One region of the Peptococcus niger genome, then DNA from elsewhere that is predicted to be linked to it. Evidence: predicted binding sites of a transcription regulator. Region 1 holds the regulator's gene; the other holds the start of a gene.
What was found. The regulator LexA, encoded in region 1, represses DNA repair genes until DNA is damaged. The targets are predictions, from matches to a motif close to CNAACANNTGTTNG.
Positions count from the first base shown of each region.

Region 1 (10,657 bases):
CAATCCGTTCAGCAAAACAAAAACCGCCCTGCCTCAGCAGAGCGGCCGAATAAACCTGATTATTTAAGGGTAGCTGTAGCGCCGACTTCTTCCAATTTGGCTTTACCGGCTTCAGCGTCTTCTTTAGACATGCCTTCTTTAACCATTTTCGGTGCGCCGTCAACCAATTCTTTGGCTTCTTTGAGGCCAAGACCGGTCAATTCACGAACCACTTTGATGACTTTGATCTTGGTAGCGCCGACATCGGTCAGTTCAAGGTCAAATTCGGTTTTTTCTTCTTCAGCAGCGCCACCGGCAACAGCTGCACCGGCAACAGCAACCGGAGCGGCTGCGGTTACGCCGAATTCTTCTTCAAAGGTGTTGACGAGTTCAGAAAGTTCAACAACGGATAATTCTTTAACAAGATCAATGATCTGGGTGATTTTTTCGGACATGGTGTTTCTCCTTTTCTAATTGCTTTGCCGTTACGCGCTTGCGTTTTCTTCTTCGGCTTTTTTACGAACAGCATCGAGGGCGTAGCAAACATTTTGCAAAGGCCCTTTGAAGCAGGAAGCCACTTTGGACAAGAGTTCTTCCTTGGACGGCAGGCTGCCGAGCACTTCGACCTTAGCGGCATCAATGACTTCGCCTTCCAGGATACCGCCCTTCAGGACCATAATTTTATTGTCTTTGATGAATTTTGACAGGATATTGGCCGGTTTTACTTCATCTTCTGCGCAGAAAGCCACAGCGGAAACGCCGGTAAACATTTCATCCATCCCGGTGTAACCTGCGGCTTCAGCGGCACGCAAGAAGAGGGTGTTTTTCGCAACGACGTATTCCACATTGCCTTCACGCATGGATTTACGCAAGGCAGTGGTTTGTTTGGCATTAACGCCGGTATAGTCCACAACAACAACGCTTTTTGCAGCTTCAAATTTAGCTTGTAAATCGGTGACAATCTGTTTTTTGCTTTCAAAGGTTGACAACAGATTCACCTCCCTTTCATGATCTGACATTTATGTATCTGCCCAAAAGAAAAAGCCTCGTCTCGCGAGACAGAGGCCTTAGCATCCTGATGGATGTCATGGCGCCTCGGCAGGATGATTAAGCTTTCGCCCCCGCTGTCTCCGGCAGATAACATATTCAAATTAAGCAATATGGTTCGGGTTCAATTTGATCCCCGGGCCCATGCTGGTGGAAATGGTTACGCTTTTAACGTAAACCCCTTTTTGAGAAGCCGGTTTCGCTTTAACGATGGCTGCTGCCAGGGCGTTAAAGTTTTCGACCAAAGCATTCTCTTCAAAGCTCAGTTTACCGATCGGCGCATGAACGACACCGGCTTTTTCAGCACGATATTCGATCTTCCCGGCCTTAACTTCTTTGACGGCATTTTCAACGTCCATGGTGACGGTCCCGGTTTTCGGGTTCGGCATTAAGCCTTTCGGCCCTAAAATCCGCCCGATTTTACCAACGGTTCCCATCATATCCGGAGTTGCAATGGCCACATTGAAGTCGGTCCAACCGCCTTTGATTTTGTCGACCATGTCTTCCGCACCGACAAATTCAGCACCGGCAGCTTCTGCTTCTTTGGCCTTATCGCCTTTAGCGAAAACCAAAACGGACCGGCTGACGCCTGTACCGTGCGGCAGTACCATTGCATTACGAATTTGCTGGTCGGCATGACGTGTGTCAATGCCCAATTTGAATGCCACTTCAACGGATTCGTCAAAATTGGCTTTGGCATATTTTTTGATGAGCGCAAAGGCTTCATCAACTTCATACAGTTTGTTACGGTCAACGAGTTTGGCATTCTCGTTGTATTTCTTACCGTGTTTTGCCATGTGTTATCCTCCTTTGTGGTGCAAACGGCTTCCGCCTCCCACATGTCTCGCAATTAGCCTTCTACTTCAATCCCCATGCTGCGGGCAGAGCCCTTGATCATAGACATGGCGGTTTCGATGGTAGCGGCATTTAAATCTTGCATTTTTGTTTCTGCGATTTCACGCACTTGTGCCTCGGTGACTTTGCCGACCTTATTCTTGTTCGGTTCACCGGAGGCCCGTTCCAAACCGGCCGCTTTTTTCAGCAAAACTGCTGCAGGCGGGGTTTTGGTGATGAACGTAAAGGAATGGTCCTGATACACGGTAATTTCAACCGGAATCAACATCCCCATCTGAGACTTTGTGCGTTCATTGAAATCATTGCAGAATTGCATCATGTTGACACCGTGCTGACCCAGGGCCGGCCCAACGGGCGGTGCAGGGTTTGCTTTCCCGGCTTCAACTTGCAATTTAATAAAACCGATGACTTTCTTTGCCATAAAAACACCTCCTTATTTAAGGTTACTTTTTCACATAGACCTTGTCAAAGTCCATTTCCATGCTGGTTTCGCGTCCGCCAAACAAGGCAGCGCTCACTTGAACTTTGCGACGGTCTCGGTCAATTGCCACAATGGTACCGATAAAGTCCGCAAAAGACGAATCGGTAAAGCCCACCGTATCGCCTACTTCGGCATCCAAGTCTGCCGGCGGAACTGTTTCGCCCTCCTCTGCAGCTTCCAGCGCACGCAAAAGCGGCTCCACTTCGTAATCCTGCAAGGGTACAGGACTGTTGCCCGCACCTACAAAGCCGGTTACACCGGTGGTATTGCGCACCACATACCATGACTCATCGGTTAAAACCATTTCCACAAAGACATAGCCCGGAAAAAGCTTCCGTACCACAGTACGGTTAGCGCCATTTTTCATTTCGCGCACTTCTTCTTCAGGGACAAGGCAGCGCAGAATATAGTCTTCCATGTTCATGGTCTTGGCTCGAGTGAGAAGGGTGCTTTGCACCTTCTTCTCGTAGCCGCTATAGGTATGAATCGCGTACCATGCCTTATTTTGATTTTCAGCCATGGTGAGGATTGGCCTCCTCTCTTACAATAACAAGCCTAAAGCAGCCGTGATGCCGGAATCCACTACCCAAATCAACGCTGTAATAATGGCAACGGTGACCAAAACAACACCGGTGTAGGTAATGGTTTCCTGGCGGTTGGGCCAATGAACTTTTTTCAGTTCACTGAAAGAAAGGCGAAGATTTTTCTTTAACCGTTTAAAAAATCCTTCCTTCTTTTCATTGCCTTTTTGTCTGCTCATTTCAATCATCCTTACCTAATTAGAGCGTTATTTGGTTTCTTTATGCAGTTGATGGGATTTGCAGAACGGGCAATATTTTTTGACTTCAAGGCGCCCGGTGGTGTTCTTCTTATTCTTATTCGTTTGGTAATTTCTATTTTTGCACTCTGTGCATTCCAATGTAATTCCGACGCGCATGTTTACACCTCCTGTAGAGGAATTTCGGATTTTTGACAATATAAAAAGACGTGCCGTCAAAAGGCACTTATACAGTTTACCGAACCGGCCGGTACTTGTCAATACTTTTTAGAGATTTATGCCCCTTATCAAGAAAAAAATACCGTCTAACCCTAATCTGGCCTCAACAAGACCACTTGTACCGGCCAGGCAAGCGCAAGGCCCGGCAAAAAAGGGAACTCCCATTCGCCGAATAAACGTTTGATTTTTGTGTATTTTTTTTGTATACTGGAGGCAACATTACCCGATGTCTCCATGCGCTGAAAGGAGTCCCGTATGCAGATAAAAACCGCTTTAAGTGCTCGCCAGGTGCGGATTTTAGATTTCATCACCGCCGAGGTGGAAGAAAAAGGTTATCCGCCGTCAGTGCGGGAAATCGGCGAAGCCGTTGACCTGAAAAGCTCGTCCACCGTCCACAATCATTTGAACCAACTGGAAAAAAAGGGCTATATCCAACGGGACCCGACCAAGCCCCGGGCCATCATGATCTTAAAAAACAGCGATGGCTCCGACTACCGGTCTTTTGCCGCAGTCAACGAAGAGGTCTTTGAAGAAATGGTCGGCTTGCCGGTCTATGGGGCTGTGGCGGCCGGCGCCCCTATTTTTGCCGATGAAAATTTAGAAGACCGCATTGCCATGCCCATGCGGTTCATCCGCGATGAAGGTGCCTTTATGCTGCGCATTCGCGGCGAATCCATGATTGACGCCGGCATCCTGGACGGGGATTATATTATTGTTGCCCCCCAGCCCACGGCTGCCAATGGCGATATCATTGTCGCCCTGATTGGCGATGAAGCCACCTGCAAAACCTACTACCGGGAAAAAAATCGCATTCGGTTGCAGCCGGAAAATCCCTCCATGGAACCGATTTACGCTGAAAACCCCATGATCATCGGGAAGGTCATCGGTTGCTATCGAGATATGCACCGTTAAGCCCAGCAGAAAAAATCCCTGGAACTGCCCTTAAAAGCAGTTCCAGGGATTTTTTATTTCCAGGTTGGTGGGCCATCAGCTCACCGACAGGACTGTCATTTATTGGATCAAGGCTTGACCGCGGTCAAAGGCCTCCATGTTCACATCAACAAATTTTTCTTTGACCGATGCGGCGATGACCGGTTTCCAATCAATGTCCGCCAGGTTCATCAATTTTGCCAAGGCCCCAAACAGGACCACATTGGCGACCTTCGGATTGCCCAATTCATCGGCAATATCCGAAGCTTTGATGACCACGGTATCTGCCACCAGCCCCTTTAACACGTCAATGGTGTCTTCCGGGTAGGTGATTTTACCGGACTGAACCGGGGCTGAGGGCAAGCCTTCATCATTGACGATGAGTTCCCCGCCCGGTTTTAAAAGGTGCATGTAGCGCAAGGCTTCCTGCTTTTCAAAGGCAACCATGATGTCGGCTTCGCCGTCACCGATGATTGGCGAATAGACCTTATCGCCATAGCGCACCTGGGTGGACACCGTGCCGCCACGTTGCGCCATGCCGTGAATTTCACTCATTTTTACGTCATAACCGGCATTCAGCAGCCCTTTGACCAGAATATTGGACAGAAAGACCGTGCCTTGACCACCGATACCGACCAACAGAACGGATGTCACACTCATTTTTTCTGCGTCTCCTTTCCGAGGCAAGGCTCACCAACGGCGTGGATGGCCTTAACCGGGCATACCTGTGAGCAAAGGCTGCAACCGAGGCATTGATTGCGATCAATAGAGCTTTTCTTGATCTCGGTTTGGAAGATAATAGCCGGGCAGCCGGTGCGGGTGCATTTTTTGCAACCGATGCAGACATCCTGGTCAACCGTAAAGCGGCGATTCAAGGGGCCGAATTCTTCCAGGTCTGCTTCGGTGTATTTCTTCAAGGCGCATGGGTAGCGGCTGATGATGACGCAAGGTTCCGTTTGAGCAAAGGCCCAGTCTAAGGCGTCATTCGTGGCTTTCTGATCATGCGGGTTGACGGTGCGGATGAGCTTACAGCCGAAGGCGCGGGCCACTTCTTCCACACTGACCATGTGGCTGATCTCACCTTGGGCGGTAAAGCCGGAGCCGGGGTTTTCCTGGTGCCCGGTCATGGCGGTGATCCGGTTGTCTAGAACGACGGTAATCAGGTTAGAGCCGTTGTACAGGGAGTTTTCCAACCCATTCATGCCGGTGGCGAAGAAGGTACTGTCCCCCATCACGGCAACAACCCGTTTTTCTTCACCGGACTGCTGGAGAATTTTGGCCACCCCATGGCCAACGGCCGTCGCACTGCCCATGCAGATCCCGCTGTCCAAGCAGAAAAGCGGTTCATACCCGCCCAGGGTATAGCAGCCGATGTCATTGGAAATATAGCAATTCTTCCGTTTGCCCAACGCATAGAAGAAGGACCGGTGCGGGCAGCCGGCACACATGGTCGGCGGACGCGGGATCAAATCTTTCGGATCGATTTGAATGCCCTTATGGTCTTCCCCTAAGAGGGCCTTGGCGATGATCCCAGGGTTTAATTCGTCCACAGCCGGAATGACTTCCTTGCCGATGCAGTCAATGCCGGCAGCTTTGATTTGCTCTTCCATAAACGGGTCAAGCTCTTCGACGACATAAAGCTTTTTAACGGTGCCGGCAAATTCGCGAATTTTATCCAGCGGCAGGGGGCAGGTAAAGCCAAGTTTTAAAATATTTGCCTGATCGCCGAAAACTTCTTTAACGTAATTATAGGCCGCGCCGGAAGTGACGATGCCGATATCGGCGCCGTTGTCCTCAACCGTATTGAAAGGCGATGCTTCAGCAGCTGCGCGCATTTTCGGTTGACGCGCATCCAGCAGGCGGCGGTTCGGTTTGGAGGAAGAAGGCGCCGAACCGAAGTGCTGCATGTTCGTTGCCCGATCCCACAGCGGCTGAATGGGGACTTCTTTCCGCTCCCGGGTTTCCACCAAACTCTTAGCGTGAGAAATACGGGTTGTAGACCGTACCATCACAATGGTGTTCAGTTCTTCTGATAACTCATAGGCCTCGCGCACCATGTCATAGCACTCTTGGCTATCTGACGGTTCCAACATGGCCACTTTGCCAAACTTGGCAAAGTTACGGTTGTCCTGCTCGTTCTGTGAGGAATGTTGTCCCGGGTCGTCTGCAGAAACGAAAACAAAGCCGCCATGCACACCCATGTAAGCGTAGGTCATAAAGGGGTCGGCGGCAACGTTCAGGCCAACGTGCTTCATGCTTGCAAAAGCACGTCCGCCAGCGATGGAAGCACCGATGGCGCTTTCCATGGCCACCTTTTCATTGGGGGCCCATTCTGCAACGAGACGGTCGTCCAAGGCGATGTTTTTCAAAATTTCACTGGACGGCGTCCCCGGATAGGCGGAAGCGAAATGAACGCCGGCATCGATGACGCCGCGTGCAAATGCCTCGTTACCGGTCAGCAGTTCTTTCATAATGGATTTCATCCTCTCCTTATCACTTCTCCATAACAGTGGTACATTGCTTAGTTCTATCCTATCACACTTTTGATTTTTTTCAACATTTTTATAGATATTTTTTATTTTTCAACATATTTTTACCTCAATGTTGGCGTCAGACCAACTTTATTTTCAACTGTTCAACAGCTCTTGTCTATCAATGGAGGCGTCCTGATGGGTAGCTAAGCGCATGCCCCCTGACTTTTTTCAAATGCCTCTTCCCCGCCTGGATGGCCATTCGCAATTGCATAAATCACAGCCGGCTCAAGTGGGATTTTCCTGCAAGCCCTTGTGGTCTTTGACATCTCATGCTATACTTTTTTTAAATTATGTTGAATGTTCCTACAAATAGGAGGGATCTTGATGGGGTCTGTTCCGGAAAATGATGTGCTTGAACTCTTGAATCAAATCGGCGAAGCCATTGCGCTAACCTTCGGGAAGGATTGCGAGGTCTGCATTTCCGATTTGGATACACCGGAAAAGGCGGTCCTGTACATCTATAACGGTCATGTGACCGGACGTGAAGTTGGATCGCCCTTGATTGACGAGGCCAAAGCCCGCGTCCGCAACACAGATGAAAACGTTTATCTCAACTACAAGAAAAAAATTCGAAAAAATGGGCCCTCACTCAAGTCCTCGACCATTGTTAAAAAAATTGGTGGCCGCAACATCGCTTTTTGCATCAATTACGACTGCACCCAGGTGGAGGCCATGCAGTACACGCTGATGAATTTTTTACAAACGTCCTCAGACCAGGAAGACCTGGATATTTTAGGCATTAATACGCCCTCCGCCCTGGCGCCCATTATCCAGGCCAGCATCCAGTCAACCAATAAACCGGTTTCAAATTTCAAAAAGGCCGACCGCTTAAAAGTCGTCCGGGACTTGGACAAGCGCGGGATTTTACAAATCCAAAACAGCGTCCGCCTGATTGCTGACGCCTTAGGCGTTTCTCGCTACAGCATTTATAATTATATTAAAGAGGTGCGTAAAGAGGACCACTAAAAAGACCTCTCCGTCTAGCGACGGAGAGGTCTTTTCCTATATTTCCTATAAGCGGGTGAGCCGCAGAGGGCGACGTGCCACCTCGCGATGGTAGCGGACCGCCGGTTCGCCTAAGATGAGCGCACATTGGGCCACTTCATCCGGCTTCAAACCGACCAATTCACGCAGGGGAGCATTTTCCGCCAAAATGGCGGTGATAAAGCCGATAAAGCAGGCCCCGTAGCCTTCCGCATGCGCCAAAAGTTCAATGCGACCGGCCGCAATCGGCGCATCGTTCACATCCCTATCCTTGGGGCGCACCAGTAAAAGCAGTTGCGGCGCCTGCCAAAAGAGGGGGTCTCGGCCGGCTTCATATTCGGCAAGCATGACCTTAAAGAAATGACGGTAGGGATGCTCCTCCGGTTGTTGAACAAAGGCTTTGAGCGCCTCCATGGCCCCTTCCCTAAGCGCCGCCAGGTGCTCTTCAACGAGAATATACCGAAGCGGCTGACGGTTGCCGGCACTCGGGGACAGGCGGGCCACTTCCATGAGCCGCTCCATCACCGTCTCTGGAACAGGGGCACCGTTAAACTGGCGGATAGACCGCCGTTCGCACATCAGCCGATAAACAAGATCGGCCACATTGTCCGGCAAGGCCTCGGCCGCCAGCTCTTTATTGGGCGCCCTGTTGAGGGCGGGCAAGCTGACCGCCTGCACCGGGCACACAGCGACGCAGTGACCGCAAAAAATGCAGCCCTTACTTTTTTGTACAGCCTTATCCTCTTCCAAAGCCAAAATATGCGCAGGACAATCGTTGACGCACAGCCCGCAGCCCACGCATTTATCGCGGTTAATATTGACTGTCATATGCTCTACCTCCCAGCCCATTGTAACATAAGACCAAAAACAGGTGGCACACAAAAAGAGCAAGCGCCCAGCACTTGCTCTTTTTTATTGATCAGCTTAATTATTTGTCGATTTTAGCAACAACGCCGGCGCCGACGGTGTGGCCGCCTTCGCGGATAGCGAAACGCAGGCCTTCTTCCATGGCGATGGGGCTGATGAGTTCGACGGTCATTTTGACGTTGTCCCCGGGCATGACCATTTCGGTGCCTTCGGGCAATTCGATGACGCCGGTTACGTCGGTGGTCCGGAAGTAAAATTGCGGACGGTAGCCGTCAAAGAAGGGTTTGTGTCGGCCGCCTTCTTCTTTGGTCAGGACGTAAACTTCGCTTTCGAATTTGGTGTGGGGGGTGATGGTTCCGGGTTTAGCCAGGACTTGACCACGTTCGATTTGGTCTTTGTCGATGCCGCGCAGGAGGGCGCCGATGTTGTCGCCGGCTTCTGCGTAGTCGAGTTGTTTGCGGAACATTTCTACGCCGGTGCAGACGGTTTTCTTGGTCTGTTCGGTGATGCCGACGATTTCGAGTTCGTCGCCGATTTTAAGCTGTCCGCGTTCGACACGGCCGGTGGCGACGGTGCCGCGCCCGGTGATGGAGAAGACGTCTTCGACGGGCATGAGGAAGGGTTTGTCAATGTCGCGTTCCGGGGTGGGGATGTAGTCGTCAACGGCTTGCATGAGTTCTTTGATGCCTTCTGCCCATTGACCGGTGGGGTCTTGCAGGGCTTGGTAGGCGCTGCCGCGAACGACGGGGATGTCGTCGCCGGGGAAGTCGTATTCGCTTAAGAGTTCGCGAATTTCCATTTCGACGAGTTCAAGGAGTTCTTCGTCGTCTACGAGGTCGCATTTGTTCATGAATACGACGATGTAGGGTACGCCTACTTGACGGGCTAAGAGGATGTGCTCGCGGGTTTGGGGCATGGGGCCGTCTGCTGCGGAGACGACGAGGATGGCGCCGTCCATTTGGGCTGCGCCGGTGATCATGTTTTTAACGTAGTCGGCGTGGCCCGGGCAGTCGACGTGGGCGTAGTGGCGCGCGTCGGTTTCGTATTCTACGTGGGAGGTATTGATGGTAATACCGCGTTCACGTTCTTCCGGGGCTTTGTCGATTTCGTCAAATTTGGTGTCTTTTGCCTTGCCTTCTTGGGCCAATACGGCGGTGATGGCGGCGGTGGTGGTCGTTTTACCATGGTCAACGTGACCGATGGTGCCGATGTTTACGTGCGGTTTTGTGCGTTCAAATTTTTCTTTTGCCATGCGGAAGCCTCCTATAAAAAAACAATTTTTACAATATTGATTGATTTCATTTTATAGCCTTAATGCAAACTTGTCAATTGTCAGCATAATGCAAAAGCATAGACCCTAATCCTCCAGCTGATTGGCGGGGTCAGCCGGCAGGCCCTGCCTTTCAAGCGCCACCAGATAATACTTGATGTTGTTCTGAATGTTTTCCGTACGGGTGATGCAACTGGTCAAATCCATTTTCGGATCCAGTTGGTAAAGGCGATCGGCCATGATCTCAAGGGTTTTGATGAAAAAATCGGCGTTGTCAAAGTGGTCCCGGAGGTCATCGGCCGCATGAACCGCATCCATAAAACGGCGCATGGCTTCACAGGCCGCTTGATGCGGCAGGCTAAAACCTGCCAAATCCTTAATAAAAATGGACCGTTGGTTAAACCGATGGGCAAACATATCCAGATACCCGCTGTGCAGCGTGGTCCGGAAGTAATCCAGCAGTTCTTCCAAGGTTCTGTCGCATTCTTCACCGTAAACCAATACGGTCATGATCTGAGCCATCGTCTTTCACCTCAATCCGCAGAGGACTTATTAAATAATTTTATCTTTCCTATAATTATAAGCCACATGCTTTATTTATCAAGTCTTATTTGCAGCAAAATAAAAATGCCCCGGCGGCAACGCGCCAGGGCAGGTAGGATCCTTTACCAGCCACGCGCCAAAACAGGCGCCAAAAATTGGCCGGTGTAGCT
Region 1 is NZ_FNAF01000002.1:86,200-96,856, reverse strand. Features, by position in the region: gene rplL (50S ribosomal protein L7/L12) at 60-434, opposite strand; gene rplJ (50S ribosomal protein L10) at 465-968, opposite strand; ribosomal protein L10 leader region at 1,008-1,131, opposite strand; gene rplA (50S ribosomal protein L1) at 1,131-1,823, opposite strand; gene rplK (50S ribosomal protein L11) at 1,877-2,302, opposite strand; gene nusG (transcription termination/antitermination protein NusG) at 2,325-2,882, opposite strand; gene secE (preprotein translocase subunit SecE) at 2,904-3,122, opposite strand; gene rpmG (50S ribosomal protein L33) at 3,150-3,299, opposite strand; gene lexA (transcriptional repressor LexA) at 3,615-4,271, shown strand; gene BLQ16_RS02180 (indolepyruvate oxidoreductase subunit beta) at 4,371-4,949, opposite strand; gene iorA (indolepyruvate ferredoxin oxidoreductase subunit alpha) at 4,946-6,760, opposite strand; gene BLQ16_RS02170 (helix-turn-helix transcriptional regulator) at 7,148-7,789, shown strand; gene BLQ16_RS02165 (nitroreductase family protein) at 7,835-8,635, opposite strand; gene tuf (elongation factor Tu) at 8,736-9,926, opposite strand; gene BLQ16_RS02155 (hypothetical protein) at 10,032-10,466, opposite strand; gene uvrA (excinuclease ABC subunit UvrA) at 10,610-10,657, opposite strand, start outside.

Region 2 (10,657 bases), 120 kb from region 1:
GACTTTTTAGCCAACGGCGATGCGGCCATGGGCCTGGTCAATTTGGTGGCCCAAGCCGGCGCCACCGTTGCCGGGGTGGGCATTTGTGTGGAAAAAAGCTTTCAGCCGGGGCGGGAGCGGCTGGAACGCGCCGGCCTGGACGTTTACGCCAGCGTACGGATTGCAGCTATTGACAGCGAGAGGCAGACCATTAGCTTTGCTCCCGGTCATTGATGAACCGGCTTCAGCAAGCACAGGAAGGAAGATGAAGATGGAAAAAGAACGTTTGTTGCAAGCCATTGAAGGGCGCCAGGATGAGCTGCTGGCGCTGCTCGATCAATTGATTCAATTTGAAACCATCAGCCCGCCAGCCCGCAATACCCTTGCCATTCAGACCTTTATCAAAGCTTACTTGGAAGAGATTGGCTTTGAGGTTGACATGTGGCCCTTTTACGAGAAAGACCACCTGCTGGTGGCCCGTAAAAAAGGCACGGATTCAGCCGCCTACCACGACCTGATCCTCAACGGCCACGTAGACGTGGCCCCCATCGGCGATGCAAGCGCCTGGGCCCATCCGCCCTTTCAGCTGACAGAGGTCGACGGTCGCCTGTACGGGCGAGGAACCTCAGATATGAAAGGCGGGATTGCCGCAGACCTTTTCCTGCTGAAGCTGATGCACGAAGAAGGGATCGCCTTAAAAGGGGATATCATCTTCCAAGCGGCAGTGGGCGAAGAATCCGGTGAAGCCGGTACCCGGGAAATGTTGGAAAAAGGCTATACGGCAGATTATGCCGTGGTCAACGACACCTCGGCCTTAGAACTGCAGGGACAAGGCGGGGTCATCACCGGCTGGGTGACCGTGCGCGGCAATAAAACCTATCATGACGGCAACCGGCGAGGCTTGATTCACGCCGGCGGCGGCCTTGTCGGCTTCAGCGCCATTGAAAAAATGATTCCGATCATTCAAGGCTTGCAAGAATTGGAACGGCACTGGGCGGTGACCCGGCATTATCCCGGTTTTGCACCGGGCACCAACACCATTAACCCGGCTTATATTGAAGGCGGCACCAACCCGGCCTTTATTGCCGATGAATGCAAGCTGTGGTTCACCGTACATTTTTATCCGAATGAAGATGTACGCGCCATTACCCGGGAAATTGATGCCCACCTGGCCGCTGTTGCTGCAGCCGACCCCTGGCTGCGGGACTGCCCTCCGGAAATCACCTGGGGCGGTCGGTCCATGGTGGAAGATAAGGGGGAAATTTTTCCCTCTCTGGATCTGGACCAGGATCACCCGGCCTTCGGGCAACTGGTCGCCGCCTATGAAAGCGTGCGTCAGGCAGCACCGACCATCTCCATGTCCTCTACGGTCAACGACTCCGGCTGGTTTACGCCCTTTAACATTCCGGCCGTCGCCTTTGGCCCGGGCGAACTGGAAGAGGCCCATTCGCAAAATGAATCCGCCGACAAAGCGGAACTCCTTGACTTTACCAAGATTATGGGCGCCTTTTTGCTGGACTGGTGCAACACGCCCCGCTAGAGCATCGGCCCCTGTCATGACCAGGATAGGTTTCCAGTGGTAGGCAAAAGGGTATCTGTATATATATTAAGAGTATCTGTACAGGAAGACACCGCCGCATGTCGGTGGAAAGGAGCATGATATGGAAAACCCAATGGATAAAAATGGCTTAGGCGAAAGCTTGCCCAGTCGCAACGACTGTGTCGGCGAAAACCCTGAACTTACTTCTGCAGCCGGAGCGCCGGTGGCCACCAATCAAGACGTCATGACCGTTGGTCCGCGCGGCCCCATGGTTATGCAGGACGTTTGGCTCATGGAAAAATTGGCCCACTTTGATCGTGAGGTCATCCCTGAGCGGCGGATGCACGCCAAAGGGTCGGGAGCCTTCGGGGCCTTTACCGTAACGCATGACATTACCCAGTACACCTGCGCTTCAATCTTTTCAGAAATCGGTAAAAAAACCGACATGTTCGCCCGTTTTTCAACCGTCGCCGGGGAACGCGGCGCTGCGGATGCGGAACGTGACATCCGTGGCTTTGCCCTGAAATTTTATACGGATGAAGGCAATTGGGATATGGTTGGCAACAACACGCCGGTCTTCTTTTTCCGCGATCCCCTGAAATTCCCGGAATTGAACCACGCCGTTAAGCGGGACCCCCGTACCAATTTGCGGTCACCGAATACCAACTGGGATTTCTGGAGTTCTTTGCCGGAAGCCTTGCACCAGGTGACCATTATTATGGGCGACCGGGGAATTCCCCTTTCCTTCCGCTTTATGCACGGCTTTTCCAGCCATGCCTACAGCCTGATCAATAAAGACGGCGACCGGGTATGGGTCAAGTTCCACTTCCGGTCCCAGCAGGGAATTAAAAACCTAACCGACCAGGAAGCGGAAAAAGTCGTTGGTATGGACCGGGAAAGCAGCCAGCGCGACCTCTATACGGCCATTGAAAAGGGCATGTACCCTAAGTGGAAGGTCTACATCCAGGTCATGACCGAAGACCAGGCCAAGGCCATGCCCTACAATCCCTTTGATTTGACCAAGGTCTGGTATAAGGCCGATTACCCACTTATCCCTGTCGGCGAATTTGAATTAAACCGCAATCCGGACAATTATTTTGCAGAGGTAGAGCAAGCCGCCTTTACTCCGGCGAATATTGTCCCGGGGATCGGGTTCTCGCCGGATAAAATGCTCCAGGCCCGGCTCTTTTCCTATGGGGACGCCCAGCGCTACCGACTGGGGGTCAACCACCACCAGATCCCGGTGAACCAGCCCCGGGGCGTCAAAGCCCCCCACAGCTACCACCGGGACGGTCAAATGCGGGTAGACGGCAACCTGGGCAGTGAGCTCCATGTGGAGCCGAACAGCTACGGCCAGTTTGTCGACCACCCGGAATTGATTCCGCCGGCCCAACCGGCTGACGGCGATATTGCCCATTACGATTTTCGCCAGGATGATAACGATTACTTTACCCAACCGGGTAAACTCTTCCGGGCCATGACCTCAGACCAGCAAGAGGTCCTCTTCCAAAATACCGCCCGGAATATGGGCGATTCCACCTTGCAGATCAAACACCGCTGGATCAACTACTGCTACCAGGCCGATCCGGCCTATGGCCAAGGGGTGGCGGATGCCTTGGGAATTGATCTCAAAGACGTGGACTTAAACCTACCGGCCCGCGATTCTCGCGAAGGGAACGAAGCGGCCAACCACGCGCATCCGGAATTGAACCAACCCACCAAGGGCAAGCCGACAGAAGACCGTGAAATAGATACCAACGGCCCGGACTACATTGATCCGGAGGATGATCCCTGGTTATTGTAAGATCAAGTAAAAAAGCGCTCGACCAAGCGGTCGGGCGCTTTTTTTTGTTGGGCCGGGAGATGGCCAGTGGCGGTAGGGCCGTCGGCCTATGCACCGGCTGGCAATTGCCCCAGGCCTTATAGCTGGGCCAAGGGAACAAGCGGTATGGCGCTTGCCCGTTGGTAAATTTTTGTCATTGGGGATTGAGAAATGGGGGCCAATCGATTATGATAATAGCAGAAGTGCGAACATATGATTGGTGCAATCGGGGTGATCTTATGGATTTAAATGAAAAACTTCAGATATTGACGGATGCGGCCAAGTACGATGTCTCCTGTTCATCGAGCGGGTCGACCAGGAAGAACAATAGGTCCGGGCTGGGCAATGGCGCCATCAGTGGCATTTGCCATTCCTGGAGCGAGGATGGCCGCTGTATCTCCCTTTTGAAAATCCTGCTGACCAACCACTGCATCTATAATTGTGAGTACTGTATCAATCGAAGAAGCAATGACATCAAGCGGGCAAGCTTCACCCCTAGGGAGGTTGCGGACCTGACCCTTAATTTTTATAAGAGGAATTACATTGAAGGCCTCTTTTTATCCTCAGGCGTCATCAGAAATCCTGATTACACCATGGCCCTCTTAATAGAAACGGCCAGGATCCTTAGGACGGAAATGAACTTTAACGGCTATATCCATATGAAGGCCATCCCCGGGGCGGCTAAAGAACTGGTCGACCGGATAGGTCTCCTGGTAGACCGGTTAAGCATCAATATTGAGCTGCCCACAGAGCAGTCCCTGGCCCTGCTGGCTCCGCAAAAGAACTTTCAGGCCATACTGGATCCGATGGCAGAGGTCAAAGAAGGGCTTTTGGCCAACCGGGAAGACCGGAAAAAATTCCGGTCGGCGCCCAAGTTTGTCCCTGCCGGTCAGACCACCCAAATGATTATCGGGGCCTCCCGGGAAACGGACAGGGATATCCTCTATAGGTCCCAGAGCCTTTATAAGGATTTCAGCTTAAAGCGGGTTTATTACTCCGCCTTTGTTCCGGTGGTCGCCAGCCAGTACACCCAGGGCATTGACCGGGCGCCCTTGGCCAGGGAGCACCGGATTTACCAGGCAGACTGGCTTTTAAGATTTTATGGCTTTAAGGCAGAAGACTTGTTGGACGATAAAAATAAAAACCTGGACCTGTCCATAGACCCCAAGGCAAACTGGGCCCTTCATCATCTTGACCAATTCCCCATCGAAATCAACACGGCTCCCTATGCAGACCTGCTGAAAATCCCCGGCATTGGTAAAGTCTCTGCCCATAAGATTATCAAGGCAAGGAAATTTAGACGGCTCAGCTTTGAGGACTTGAAGGCCATGCGGATCTCTACCAAAAAAGCCGGCTACTTTATAACGGTAGGGGGCAAGTATAGGGGCGGTCATTTTTCTCCAGACCAGCTGAGGACCATCTTATCCGATGGCTGGGGCGCTCATCCGCCGGAACAGTTAAGCCTGTGGGGCCCGTTATGATGGTAGGATATGACGGGTCTTTTGAAGGCCTGCTAACGGTTGTCTTCGACCATTATAAAGACCTGGAAGATATTCACATTTCTCCCCCGTCGGAACAAGCGGGGCTCTTTGACCGGGAAGCGGTTGCAACAGACTGGGACAAGGCCCAAAGGGTGGCCCAGGGCGTCTGCCAAAGCTTTTCCAAGCGTCTGCTGGAGGACTTGTACAAGGTCTACCGGTCTAAAAATCCTGAAAAAGAAGAGACGGTGGCCCATATCATTAAGGGCCTCTACCAGTACGGCCCGGATTACCTCTATTCTGCTGAAAAATACCCCCTGTTATTTAGGCAAATCTTAAAGAATTTTTCTTCAGAGAACCATGCCTACAAGGGCTTGCTCAGGTTTAGACAAATTCAGGATGGCTTTTTGTATGGGGAGATGGCGCCTGAAAATGATATTTTGGAATATTTGACCCGGCACTTTATGAAGCGGATGCCCAAGGAAAAATTCATCATTTACGATAAAAAGCGGGAAAAGGCCTCCATCTGCCTTTATGGGGAGTTGGAAATCGTCCGGGTGGTTGAAATGAGGCCGGAAGACACAGATGAGGAGAAAGTCTTTAAGTCGGCCTGGCGGACCTTTTATCAGGCCATAGGCATTGATGAAAGAAAAAATGAAAGACTGATGGCTGCTCATATGCCTAAAAAATACTGGCGCTACCTCCCTGAAAAAAATCCACATGTATAAAGAGGGCGGCGAAACCAGGGGCGGTCGGAATCAGTGCCTTGGCCTTATGGGGTAGGAATGAGGATCGTTCAGCCGGACGGGTTGCTCATCAGAGGGCATTTTTCTGTCTACAGAAAGGGAGATTTTCCAGGTCATAGAGTGGCTCTTTTCCCTAAATATGCTATAATGAAGGGGATTCATTGACGATATTGAATAACTTAAGGAGGTTCATTTATGATCCATACCACCGGAACGCGCGTTGTTTTTGCAGATAGTAGTGAAGAAGCCAAAGCGGCTTATGAAGCCCTGGGCGTCAAGCCGGAGCACGATCCCAATGCCAAAATGGACATTTGCAAGTGTGCCGATGACCCGGAATTTGACTTTGAATCCCCCTTTAACCTCATCGGTGAAGTCTCTCTTTCGCCGGAATATATGGACATTGTCAATCAAGATCCACAACGGGCTTACGTCGTCTATTATTTCGAAGAGGCCTAATGGATCCCTATGACAACCGGGCGCCGGAAAGCTACCGCAGCATTGCGGAACCCGGTGATGTGTCAATTGAGATTGAGCGGTCGCGCTTTATCGGGGCCGCTCGCCGGGTGACATCGGAAGAGGAGGCGCAGGCCTTCATCGCTTCTGTGCGGGCGGAACACCCCACGGCGACCCACGTGGTTTGGGCCTATATCATCGGTCCCGCCGGCCTTTCAATGCGGGCCTCTGACGATGGTGAGCCCCAAGGCACTGCCGGCATTCCCAGTCTGGAAGTCTTGAAAAAAGAGGGGCTGACCGATGTGGTCCTTGCCACCGTCCGGTATTTTGGCGGCGTTAAACTGGGCGCCGGCGGTCTGATCCGCGCCTATACCCGCGCCGCTGCTGAAGCGGTACGGGCCGGCATGCCGACGGACATGGTGCGCCAAACAGCGGTTACCCTGACCCTGCCCTATGCCTATGAAGGACCGGTCAGCTACCAGCTGAACGAACGGCATTGGCCGGCGGAGAAACGCTTTGACGCCGCCGTACATTATGACTTGCATGTGCCGGACCGGCTGCAAGCGGCTTTTACCGGCTGGCTGCAGGGGTTGACCCGGGGCGAGGCCCGTTTTGATTGGGGGGCGCTTGCTTACGCACCGCTGCCGGCAGACCTGGACCTTTCCTTCTTACAATCCTCATAAACAAGGCGTTCGCTTGTGCCCGGCACCGGCGGACGCTTTTTTTGTTTGAAAAGGTCTGAACATTGTGTAAAACAGGTCCGGTTGGTATAATGGAAAGAGATACGGGGATGGTGGGGTAAAAGCCGTGCAAATTTTCACAATTCCCTTTTCATTTTCAAGCAGATAGCTTATACTAGAGATAACAAATTCTAATCTGTAGCCAGATCTGATGAAGGAGGACCTTATGACCTATCAAGAAGAGTACCAAAGCAAGCTTAAAACCGCCGAAGAAGCCGTTAAAGTTGTTAAAAGCGGCGACTGGGTTGAATACGGCGCATTCGCCGGGCAGGCCTATGCCCTGGACGCCGCCCTGGCCGGTCGGGCTGAAGAATTGGAAGACGTTAAAATCCGCGGTTGCTGCACCACCATGCCGCCGCAAGTCATCGCCGTTGACCCGGATGGCAAGCACTTTAATTATTCCAGCTTCCATTTCAGCGGCCTGGAACGGAAACTGGGGCAAAAAGCCCAGGCCTTTTTCGTTCCCATGCTCTTCCACGAATACCCGCGTTACTATCGCCAGGAATTAAACCACGGCGAGGTCAAAAGTAACGTCGTCTTTATTCCTGTGGCCGCCATGGATGACAGTGGCTATTTCAACTTCGGTCCGGAAGCCTCCCATTTCCACGCCATGGTGGAAGCCGCCGATACGGTCATCGTTGAGGTGAACGCCTCCATGCCCGTGTGCTACGGCGGTTACGGTGAAAACGTTCACATTTCCGACGTGGACATCATCGTTGAGAACGACCGCCCCTTAGATGAAGTGCCGCCGGCTAATTTTGGCGAAATTGATAAAAAGGTCGCCGAATTCGTTATGGGCGAACTCTTTGACGGCGCCTGCATCCAGCTCGGCATCGGCGGGATGCCCAATGCCATCGGTAAAATGATTTCTGAATCAGACCTCAAAGACCTGGGCATTCACAGCGAAATGTTCACCGACTCCATGGTGGACATGGTGCTCTCCGGCCGGGTCACCGGCAAGCGCAAAAATATCAACCCGGGCAAGCACGTCTACACCTTTGCCATGGGCACCAAGCGCTGCTATGACTTCTTAGACAAGAACACCTCCTGCGCCATTTTCCCGGTGGACTACACCAACGACCCCTTTGTCGTCGGCTCCATTGATAACTTTATTGCCATCAACAACTGCCTGGAAATGGACTTATACGGACAAGCCTCCTCAGAAGCTGCCGGCATCAAACAGATTTCCGGCACCGGCGGTCAAGCCGACTTTATGCTTGGCGCTTACCGGTCCAAAGGCGGGAAAGCCATCATGGCCCTGTCCTCCACCGTCAAAATGAAAGACGGCACGGTGAAGAGCCGCATCCGCCCGACCTTTGACCCCTACACCATCGTCACCACCCCCCGGTCCATGATGAACTACGTGGCCACAGAATACGGCATCGTTAACCTGAAAGCCCGCAGCACCTGGCAGCGGGCCGAAGCCTTGATCTCCATCGCCCATCCGGATTTCCGCGAAGAGCTGATCCAAGAAGCCGAAAAGATGAACATTTGGCGCAAGAGCAACAAACGCTAAGCGCCTTTAGCCGCCCCTTCCGGGGCGGTTTTTTTATGTCCGGCCAACGGTCCTTGCCCTGACACGCCCCCTAGACCTGGAGGCGAAAGCGCAATGCCGCCGGGCGGTCGGTTTGCGAAAGCCGCTTTTGTGGTAGACAGGTAAGGAGTCAAGTTATCACTCCCTTGGCAGGCGGGATCCTCCGACCAGGAGGTCGGACCCTTTGGGATAAGGTCCGGCCTGCTGCCGGTTGATGGCAGGCCCTCTGTCAGTTACTTGCCATTCCAACAAAGACCATGAAAGGAAGATGCCCATGTCCGTTAGCAATGAAGAAATGAAGGTTCTCTTAAAATCCCAGCAAGGTGAACTCAGCGCCGTGCTCATGTATAAAGCCTTGGCAGATGCCGTAAAAGATCCGAAAGACAGAGAGATCTTTTTACAATTGGCCGCCGAAGAAGGCCACCACGCCGCCGTCTTTAAAAAGCTCACCGGCCAGACCCTGGAGCCCAAAAAGACCCTCTCCGTCGTGCTGCCGCTCTTGTACAAAGGCCTGGGTAGAAAACGACTGTACCCGATCATCGCCAAAGGGGAATATAAGGCCGTCAACACCTATGCCCCGGTTGCCGAACGCTTCGCCAGTGTTGAAAGTGTCAAAAACGACGAAAAACGCCACGGCGACATGGTCATGGCCCTCTTGTAAGCCGCGCACCGTCTGTATTTACAGGCAAGGCCCAGCGATACCCCTTATCCAGTTGAAACGAAGAGGTGAACAAGCGGGGGTGACATGTGAAGCAAATGATTATCAGGCTGATTCAGCTCATCTTGTTGCTGATGATTGCCGTTTCAGCCTACCAGATTTATACCTATGTATCCGATGTCCGGCAATTTGCCGAGCAGAAAAGTGAAGTAGACCAGCAGCATCAGAAAGCTATGACCGCGGACAGCAGTATCGCCTTGCACCAAGTGGATAGCCCCTACGTCATCGGCTGGATATCCATCCCCGGAACGGACATCAGTTATCCGCTGGTGCAAGGTGAGGACAACGCCTTTTTTCTGGACCACGATTACAAGGGAGCGGCGCACCCCTTTGGTGCCGTCTTTTTGGACGCCGGCAACCAGAAGGATTTTTCCGATCAAAATACCGTCATTTACGGGCACAATGTCGCAGCCGGTTATGTTTTTCACGATCTGGAAAACTACCTGCAATCAGGATTTATCAACGACAAAAACGATAAAATTGACATTGAAACAGGGCAAGACAAGCGCGTTTACCGGATTGTCGCCGCCTATATCGCCTCACCCTATGAAGATTACCGGGCTCCGGCTTATACCGGGGCCGCCTGGGAGGCCTTCAGAGCGCGCGTTGCCGGTAAAAATCAGCTGACCGGCCCCGACCGCCAGCTTCCGGATAAACCGGTGCCGCTGGTCACCTTATCCACCTGCGATAACCACGACAACCGGATTGCCATACATGCCGTTTTAATCTAGGCTGATAGTTTATGTATAAAAGGCGGACAGGTTCGGTATATAGAAGATATGTATCTGACACCTTGATGTTTGTCTTTAGGAGGGGGATTCTATGTTAAAAGATAAGATTTGTGTTGTCACCGGGGGAACGCGCGGCATTGGCCACGCCATCGTTGCCGAATTTTTGGCCCAAGGGGCTACAGTGGTTTTGTTCGGTTCGCGTGAAGAAACCGTTGCCAAAGCCCTGGCGGATTTTAAGGACAAGGGCGACCAGGTAGAAGGGGCCTGGCCGAATTTAATGGACGGCGATGCCCTTCAGCAAGAAATGAATCGGATTGTTGACCGCTATGGCCGCATTGACGTCCTGGTCAATAACGCCGGTATGGCAGATGATATGTCCGTTTACGATTACAGCCCGGAAAAATTCGATAAAATCATGGACCTGAACGTCAAAGCCGTTTTCAACGCCATCTTAGCCGTTATTCCACATATGAAAAAACAAGGCGGCGGCGCCATTATCTCCACCAGCTCTATGGTTAGCCGCTTCGGACAAACCCGTGGCGTCGGCTATCCGACCAGTAAATTTGCCGTCAACGGATTGACCATCTCCTTAGCCCGCGAATTGGGGCCGGATCGGATCCGCGTCAATGCCGTCGCTCCGGGGATTACCAATACCGATATGATGCGAAACGTTCCGGATGAAATGATCGAACCGCTCATTCAAAACATCCCCTTGCGCCGGATTGGCGAGCCGGAAGACATCGCCAAAGCCTGCGCCTTCCTCGCCGGTGACGATGCCAGCTATATCTCCGGCGAAGTCCTCCACGTGGACGGTGCCATGCTCGTATAAAGGCGTCCCTGCCTAACGCGAAAATCCCTGTGCGATGCCGCACAGGGATTTTTAGAAATGTGCCATAAGGGATGTAACTCTGAGAAT
Region 2 is NZ_FNAF01000002.1:201,668-212,324, forward strand. Features, by position in the region: gene BLQ16_RS02800 (xanthine phosphoribosyltransferase) at 1-213, shown strand, start outside; gene BLQ16_RS02805 (acetylornithine deacetylase) at 251-1,519, shown strand; gene BLQ16_RS02810 (catalase) at 1,641-3,323, shown strand; gene BLQ16_RS02815 (putative DNA modification/repair radical SAM protein) at 3,581-4,822, shown strand; gene BLQ16_RS02820 (TIGR03915 family putative DNA repair protein) at 4,819-5,547, shown strand; gene BLQ16_RS02825 (hypothetical protein) at 5,761-6,021, shown strand; gene BLQ16_RS02830 (IMPACT family protein) at 6,021-6,701, shown strand; gene BLQ16_RS02835 (acetyl-CoA hydrolase/transferase family protein) at 6,925-8,274, shown strand; gene BLQ16_RS02840 (demethoxyubiquinone hydroxylase family protein) at 8,567-8,953, shown strand; gene BLQ16_RS02845 (class B sortase) at 9,049-9,741, shown strand; gene BLQ16_RS02850 (SDR family NAD(P)-dependent oxidoreductase) at 9,833-10,570, shown strand.
Region 2: BLQ16_RS02815 (putative DNA modification/repair radical SAM protein) is a predicted target of LexA. The motif match lies at 3,548-3,561, and genes of this name have one in related genera.